Regions from separate parts of the Salinicola sp. RZ23 genome, predicted to be linked through region 2. Evidence: predicted binding sites of a transcription regulator. Region 2 holds the regulator's gene; the other holds the start of a gene.
What was found. Region 2 encodes sigma-54, which starts transcription at its own class of promoters, with help from an activator protein. Its sites were predicted from a motif close to TGGCACNNNNNTTGCTNT; they were not measured.
Positions count from the first base shown of each region.

Region 1: the regulator sigma-54 is predicted to act here: its motif matches at 1,548-1,565, upstream of codB (cytosine permease).

Region 1 is NZ_PZJK01000014.1:130,544-134,749, reverse strand. It holds gene pobA (4-hydroxybenzoate 3-monooxygenase) at 1-240, opposite strand, end outside; gene DOM67_RS14555 (helix-turn-helix domain-containing protein) at 425-1,321, shown strand; gene codB (cytosine permease) at 1,625-2,881, shown strand; gene pcaG (protocatechuate 3,4-dioxygenase subunit alpha) at 2,960-3,592, opposite strand; gene pcaH (protocatechuate 3,4-dioxygenase subunit beta) at 3,603-4,206, opposite strand, start outside.
Region 2 is NZ_PZJK01000012.1:125,005-129,210, reverse strand. It holds gene rapZ (RNase adapter RapZ) at 1-258, opposite strand, end outside; gene DOM67_RS12510 (PTS sugar transporter subunit IIA) at 266-745, opposite strand; gene raiA (ribosome-associated translation inhibitor RaiA) at 756-1,064, opposite strand; gene DOM67_RS12500 (RNA polymerase factor sigma-54) at 1,180-2,604, opposite strand; gene lptB (LPS export ABC transporter ATP-binding protein) at 3,017-3,742, opposite strand; gene lptA (lipopolysaccharide transport periplasmic protein LptA) at 3,774-4,206, opposite strand, start outside.

The DNA of each region.
Region 1 (4,206 bases), on a different contig from region 2:
GCCCAGCGCCATCTCGAAACCGTCGTGGGGAATTCCCTCGGCGTCCACCCGTGCCCCGACCCCGGCCTGGTGCAGCAGCTCGACCATCCCCTGCTCCAACACGCCGGCGCGGATACGCCCCAGGACATAGTCCGCCGAGCGCCGCTCGACGATGACGTTATCGATACCGTGACGATATAGCAGCTGTCCCAGCAGCAGGCCGGCGGGGCCGGCGCCGACGATCGCGACTTGCGTGCGCATGATGCCTCTCCTCCAATGGCGGGCCACAGCCCGAAATGGCACTTTTCATCACCATTGTTCGCCATCGAAGAGCCTCGAATAAGGCAAGATTCCTAGCCAAAATGATCATTTCCACGGATAGGCACCTGACTTTAGTCTGATCCCGGGAGAGACCCCAGCACGCCACGACCCGAGGGCTATCAGCATGGTGACTTCACCGCCCGTTCCCACCTATCAGCTCTACGGCGAGACTCGCCACTGGCCCACCCCGGACCTGCTCCACTGCGAGACCATCGCCGAGCGCAGCCGGCTCTATGCCTGGCATATCCGCCCGCACCGCCACGCCGATCTGATGCACCTGCTGCTGCTGCGCGAGGGCCAGGTCGAGCTGCAGCTGGGCGACCTCGAGGCCGCCATCGACACGCCGGCCATGATCTGCGTGCCGGCCACCGTGATTCACGGCTTTCGCTTCTCGCCCCAGACCCAGGGGCATATCGTCACCCTGGCGCAGCCGCTGGTGGCGCGCCTACGCGAACGCCTGCCCCAGGCCGAGGTGCTCGACGCCGCCACTCACTATCCGCTGGCGGCACAGGCCGAGGCCGCGCCGCTGGCACAGCTGATCGCACTGCTGGATAGCGAGTACCGGCGCGCGCCGGGGGGCACCCAGGAGGATCGCGAGGCGATGCTGACGACCCTGATCGAGGCGGTGACGCTGCAGCTATGGCGCCGCGCCAGACGCCGCCAGCGCCTCCCCAGGGCCGGCCAGGAGCGCGGCGAGCGTCATCTCGAGCGCTATCGGCAACTGATCGAGACCCACTTCGCCGACCAGCCCTCGATTCCCGAACTGGCGGCCGAACTGGGCATCGGCGACGCCCATCTCAACGCGCTGTGCCGGCGGCTCACCGGCCACAGTGCACTGCAGCTGCTGCACGCACGGCTGCTGCTGGAGGCCAAGCGCCAGCTCACCTATACCCAACAGAGCATCGCCCAGATCGGCGAGCGCCTGGGCTTCACCGAACCCACCTACTTCACGCGCTTCTTCAAGCGCGGCACCGGCATGACGCCGCGCGCCTTTCGCCAGCGCAGCGATGCGCGGGGATGAGCGCCCGGCCTCGAACATTCGCTTTACCAGCCCTTCTTGTCACAGCACGCGGAGAGCCACGCCCCTGAGTGGTGCATTTAGCGAACCAGGATGGTGCATGAACCGCGTGCGCCCGCCGACCCGACTCGCCCCGCCGCGAGCCGCTCGTGCGGATGACACGCGTTATCGACACGCCAGCGATCGAAAACCGACAACCGCACCCCGTCTTTGGTCATCCGGCGAATAGTGGAACGCACCTTGCTTCATGGAGGATTCAGGCAGGGGACACACTACTGTTCAGGCGAACATCATGCGGAGAACGTCATGGAAACCTCAGATTACCCCTTGAGCGAAGTACCCGACAGCGAACGCAAGGGGCTGCTCTCCACCTCGGCCGTGCTACTCGGCTTCACCTTCTTCACCGCCACCATGTGGGCAGGCGGCTCCCTCGGCAGCGCCTTCTCGTTCGGCCAGCTGCTGTGGGTGATCCTCATCGGCAACCTGCTGCTGGGCGCCTATGCGGCGGCTCTGGCCTACATCGCCTGCAAGAGCGGTCTCAACTCGGTGCTGATGGGGCGCTTCTGCTTCGGTGAGGTGGGCAGCAAACTCTCCGACGCCCTCCTCGGCTTCACCCAGATCGGCTGGTACGCCTGGGGTACCGCCACCATCGCCGTGGTGCTGGTCAAGACGCTGGGCCTGTCGGCAGCGCTGGAGACGCCGCTGATGGTGCTCTTCGGCATGGCCTTCTGCGTCACCGCGATGATCGGCTTTCGCGGGCTCGACCTGCTGTCCCGGGTCGCCGTACCGGCGATGCTGCTGTTCATCCTGATCAGCCTCTACACCGGCATGGTGGACGTGGGCGGGCTCTCCGGCCTGGCGGGTCAGACGCCCAGCACGAGCATGAGCGTCGCCGCGGCCATCACCGTGGTGATCGGCACCTTCATCAGCGGCGGCACCCAGGCCACCAACTGGAGCCGTTTCGCCCGTACCCCCAGGGTCGCCGTGATCGCGACGCTGGGCGCCTTCTTCGTCGGCAACGGCCTGATGGTGCTGACCGGGGCGCTGGGCGCGATGATCTATCAGCAGGCGGATATCGTCGATGTCATGCTGGCCCAGGGCTTCGTGACGCTGGCCGTGCTGATGCTGTTCCTCAACATCTGGACCACCCAGGACAACACCATCTACAACTTCGCCGTGGCCGGCTGCAACCTGCTGCGTACCGACAAGCGCCGGGTGGTCACCGTGACCGGCGCCGCCATCGGTACCGTGCTGGCCGTGGGCGGCATGTACAACCTGCTGATTCCGTTCCTGGTGCTACTCGGCACCTTCATCCCACCGATCGGCGGCGTGATCATGGCGGACTTCTGGCTCAACCACAAAGGCCGCTACCCGGCGCTGGCCGAGGTCCGCCTGCCCGCCTTCAACTGGACCGGGCTGGCCGCCTATGCGATCGCCTCCGCGGCGGCTTACTTCTCGCCGCTACTCCCGCCGCTGGTGGGTGTCATCGTGGCGGCCGCGAGCTACGCCGTGCTGCTGAAGCTGCCCCTCAACGCCACGCTGCCGAGCCCGGCCAAGGAGTGACATGGCACTCACCCGTGCCGGGATAGCGGGCTGGACCCAGGGCACGGCATGCCAGAGCGATCATGCCACCGCCAGGTGTCAGAAATCGAAGAACACCGTCTCGCCCTCACCCTGCAGGCGAATATCGAAGCGGTAGCAGGGACGCCCCTCGCGCGTCTCCCGGGTCGCGATCAGGGTCTGGCGCCGGGTGACGGATTCGATCGCATTGAGGATCGGGCAGGCGGCGTTGGCGGCCTCTTCGTCGTCGAAGTAGAGCCGGGTCTGGAGCTGGATGTTGATGCCCCGGGCGAAGATCGCCAGGTTGACGTGGGGCGCCATGCGCCGGCCATCCGCCAGTGCCACCGCCCCGGGCTTGAGGGTCGCGAAGCGCCACTCGCCGTCGTTCTCCGCGGTGGCGGCGCTGCGCCCGAAGCTGTTGAAGGGCGCGGCGAGATCGAACTGGCACTGGTATTCGCCATCGGCGTCGGCCTGCCAGGCCTCGAGCAGCGCATCGCGTACGGTGTCGCCATTGCCATCGATGACCCGGCCGACGAGGTCGATGTGCTCGCCCTTGGCGCCGTCGCCGGCAAGCCGCGGGCCGATCTCTTCATCGCGCGGTGGCAGGCCGGCGAGTTCCAGCGCCAGGCCGATATGCACATAGGGCCCGGCAGTCTGCGAGGCTGTCTCCTTGAGCAGGGTGTCGGCTAGCGGGCGCGAATTGGGCTGATGCATGACGGACTCCTTACCCCTGATTCTCGAAATAGGTCTGCACCGCGCCGCGCACCACCAGATCGAAGCGGTAGGCGAGGCAGTCCATGCTGCGGCTGCGCGCCATGTCGAGGCGCCCGGTCATGGTGGCGACCGCCTCCGGGTCGCGCAGGGTGTTGACGATCGGACACAGCGGGATCAGCGGATCGCCCTCGAAGTACATCTGGGTGATCAACCGAGTGGAGATCGAGGGTCCCATCACCGAGACGTGGATATGCGCCGGGCGCCAGCTGTTGACGTCGTTGGGCCAGGGATAGGGGCCGGGCTTGATGGTGCGGAAGCGGTACCAGCCGTCGGCGTCGCTCAGGCAGCGCCCGACGCCGCCGAAGTTGGGGTCGAGCGGGGCGAGATAGCGATCCTTCTTATGCCGATAACGGCCGCCGGCATTGGCCTGCCACATCTCCACCAGGGTCTGCGGCACCGGCTTGCCGAACTGATCCACCACGCGGCCGAACAGCAGGATACGCTCGCCGATGGGCAGGCCGGCCGTGCCCGCCAGGGCGGGGTCTTCACGGAAGTTGAGCAGCAGGTCGTTGTCGTGGGGCCCCAGGCGCAGGCGGGTGAAGTCGGGGCCGGCG
Region 2 (4,206 bases):
CACCTGGGTGTCGATGCCGCGCTCGCGCACACCTTCGAGCAGCACCGGGAAGCGCTCCAGCGCCTCCGGCAGGTTACGCGCATCGATGCTCACCGCCACATTGGGCCGCGACGGCGGTGCGGCCCTGAGCTCGTCGATCAGCGGCGCCAGCAGATTGGTCGGCAGGTTGTCGATGGCGTAGTAGCCGAGATCTTCCAGCGCCTGCAGCGCAATGGATTTTCCCGACCCCGAGCGGCCACTGATGATGACGAGTCGCATGCAGTCTCTATCCGTCTTCGCTGTCCTGATGATGGCGAATGGCGTCGATCAGCGTGTCGTGGAGCGCGTGCTGCGAGCCGGCCTGGCGCAGCTTCTGGCGCACGCTGCCCTGATTCATGATGCCGGCGACCTCGGCCAGCAGCGAAAGGTGGGCGTCGTCGGCCTCCTCCGGCACCAGCAGCACGAACACCAGATCCACCGGCTCGCCATCGATGGCATCGAAGTCGATGGCATCCTCGAGGCGCATGAAGCCAGCCAACGGCGTCTTGCAGTGCGGGCTGCGGGCGTGCGGGATGGCGACCCCGTTGCCGATGCCGGTGCTGCCCAGCCGCTCGCGTCCGATCAGGCGGCTGAACACCTCCTGACTGTCCAGGCTGGGCGTATTCTGGGCGATGAAGGTGCTGAAGAATTCCAGCAGACGCTTTTTGCTGCCCCCCGTCACACCGTAGAGGGTGCGTTCGGGGGGCAGGATGGTTTCCAGAGTGATCATCGGGGAATTAGCGGGCGCCTGCGCCTTGCGCGCGGGCCTGTGCCTTCTCTTTGTGTTTGACCAGCTGGCGGTCCAGCTTGTCGGTCAGGGCGTCGATCGCGGCATACATGTCGATATCGCTGGCTTCGGCATGAATGTCGCCGCCCGCTGCGTGTAGCGTGCAGGCCGCTTGCTGACGCTCTTTCTCGATGCTCAACGTCACCTGAACGTTGGTGATGTTGTCGTAGTGGCGCTCCAGACGTGCGAGTTTCTCGTCGACGTAGTCCCGCAGGGCGTCGGTCAGTTCGACATGGTGGCCGGTGACGTTCACTTGCATGGCGCGCTCCTGTTGCGGCTTATGTGGCACCTCTGATTGTAACCCTTTTCTCCGCGCTGCAAAGGGATCGCGGACGATTGATCGCCATGCGCTCGCGTGAATTCTAAAAGTCCAATCAAGACAGTCGCTTACGTTCGCTCGAGGCGGGGATGCCCATGGCCTCGCGGTACTTGGCCACGGTGCGCCGGGCGACGCTGATGTCGGCCTGCGCCAGCAGCTCCACCAGCTTGCTGTCGGAGAGCGGCTTGCGCGGTGACTCCTCGCCGATCAGCTTCTTCAGGCGTGCCCGAATCGCGGTGCTGGAGACGCTGTCGCTCTCGCCGCGTTGCCCCACCTGACTGGAAAAGAAGTACTTGAGTTCGAACACCCCGCGCGGCGTGTGGATGAACTTCTGCGTGGTCACCCGCGAGATGGTGGATTCGTGCATGTCGACGCTGGTGGCGATGTCGGCCAGGATCAGCGGCTTCATCGCCTCTTCGCCGCGCTCGAGGAAGTCGACCTGGCGCGCCATGATCTCGCGCCCCACCCGCAACAGGGTGTCGTTGCGGCTGGAGAGGCTCTTCATCAGCCAGCGCGCCTCCTGCAGGTGCTGGCGCAGAAAGGTGTTGTCGTCGCTCTTGTCGGCGCGCCGGATCAGCGCGGCGTAGTCGGGCTGGATGCGCAGCCGCGGCAGCGCCTCGGCGTTGAGCTCGATGCGCCAGCCATCGCGGGTCAGGCGTGCCACCAGATCCGGGATCACATAGTCCTGCTGGCTGTGGTCGAAGGCCTGGCCGGGGCGCGGGTCGAGGGTGCGGATGGTGGCGATGACGCGGTCGAGCTCGTCGTCGTCGAGGCGCAGGCGGCGCTTGAGCTGGCGCCGGTCGTCGCCGGCCAGCGCCTCCAGGAACTGGCGCACCAGGCGCTTGGCCTGGGGCAGCAGTGGGGTATCGCCGGGCAGCGCGCCGAGCTGCAGCAGCAGGCATTCGCGCAGATCGCGGGCGCCCACGCCGGTGGGGTCGAACTGCTGCAGCCGCAGCAGTACGCGCTCGAGGTCGGCGCTGGTGCACGGCTCCGAATGCTGCTCGCGCAGCCCCGCGGTGAGCTCGTCGAGGGTGCCCTCGAGATAGCCGTTGGCGTTGATGGCGTCGATCAGGTAGTCGCCGATGAGCCGTTCGCGGGGATCGAAATCGCCCATGGCGAGCTGCCAGGCGAGATGGTCGTGGAGCGTGGTGCCGGCGGCGTTGCGCTCCAGGTCCGGCCACTCGTCGGCGCCGGCCGGGGCGGCGCTGGCGGCGATGTCCTGATAGGTGTCGCTCCACTCGCTGTCGAGGGCGAGCTCTTCGGGAATATCGCTGGCCCACTCCTCCTCGGGCGTCTCGCTGGCCGCCTGCTCGGCATACTCTTCGTCCAGCTCGAGCATGGGGTTGGCCTCGAGCGCCTGCTGGATCTCCTGGCGCAGATCGAGCGTCGACAGCTGCAGCAGCTGGATCGCCTGCTGCAGCTGTGGCGTCATTGTCAGCTGGGCGCCGACACGCAGTTGAAGTGAAGGTTTCATGGACATGGCATGGACACGGGAAAGGGCCGCGGTGGCCGTCGATAGGTTAACCCTACGTTACTGACTGCCCCGGTGGGATGCAACGCTTTGAGCGCTAACTTTATGCAAGAAATATGCCACGGTGCGTTCGGCTTGGGTGTGCAGAGGCTTTGAGAGGTGCGCCGCCCGCCGCGAGTGACGCAGTGGGCTGGGGAGGCGGAAGGGCCTTGGCGCGACGCTGGACTTTGTACGCAAAGTCGGCGAGCGAAGGCCATACCGGGGCGCGTAGCTAAGGCAAAAATCGGCGAAAACGGACCGGTCTGGCGCTCCAGTTTACGGGGTGTAAATGAGCATTTTGACGGGGGCGCCGACCTCGGGCTGGCGATCCCGCCGATTTTTAACGCCGAATTGTCGAGCGCAGGTAGTTTGCGTCTCGAGTCTAGAGTCGGAACTCGTGCCCCAGATAGACATCGCGCACGCGCTGATTGTCGAGGATTGCCTCCGGGCGCCCCTCGGCGATGATCTGTCCATCGCCGACGATGTAGGCGTTGTCGCAGATATCCAGTGTCTCGCGCACGTTGTGGTCGGTGATCAGCACGCCGATCTCACGATCCCGCAGCTGGCGGATGATGTTCTTGATATCGCCCACCGAGATCGGATCGACCCCGGCGAAGGGTTCGTCGAGCAGCACGAAGGCGGGCTCGGTGGCCAGTGCCCGGGCAATCTCCACCCGCCGCCGCTCGCCACCGGAGAGCGACATGCCCAGGTTGTCGCGGATATGGTCGACGTGGAAATCGCCCAGCAGCTGCTCCAGGCGGTCGCGGCGCCCGGCGCGGTCGAGATCCCGGCGCGTCTCCAGAATGGCCATGATGTTGTCGGCGACGCTGAGCTTGCGGAAGATCGAGGCCTCCTGCGGCAGGTAGCCGATGCCGGCGCGGGCGCGCTCGTGCATCGGCGCGCGGCTCAGGTCGCGATCGTCGATGTGCACGCTGCCGGCGTCGGACTTGACCAGCCCCACGATCATGTAGAAGGAGGTGGTCTTGCCCGCGCCGTTGGGGCCGAGCAGGCCGACGATGCTGCCCTGGCGCAGGGTCAGGCTGAAGTCGTGGACGACTCGACGCCCCTTGTAGCTCTTGGCCAGATTGGCGGCCGTTAGCGTTTTCATCGCTGGATTCCTTGCCTCGCGAAAGGGTGCGTCACTGCGTCTGCTGGCGCGGCGTGAGCGTCATGCGCACGCGGCCGTCGCCGCTGCCGTCGCCACTGGTGCTGGAGCGCGCGTTGACCCTGCGCGAGTTGAGATAGTACTCGACGTAGGCGCCATCGAAGGTGTCGCGTGCCTGGTGCAGTTCGGCGTGACCGATCAGCTCGACCCGGCGCTCGGCGGCGTGGTAGATGATCTTGTCGCCCCAGCCCTTGACCAGGGCTTCGTCGGGGGCGGGCTTCTGCTCCAGATAGGCGCGCTCGCCACCGCCACCGGTAGCGGTCACCAGGCTGACTTCGCCATTCTTGCCGCGCTTGATCTCCACTCGAGCGGCCTTGAGCTGCATGCTGCCCTGCTGCATGTCGACCTTGCCGGTATAGACGGCGGTGCCTTGGCGATCGTCGAGTTCGAGCTGGTCGGCGGCGATC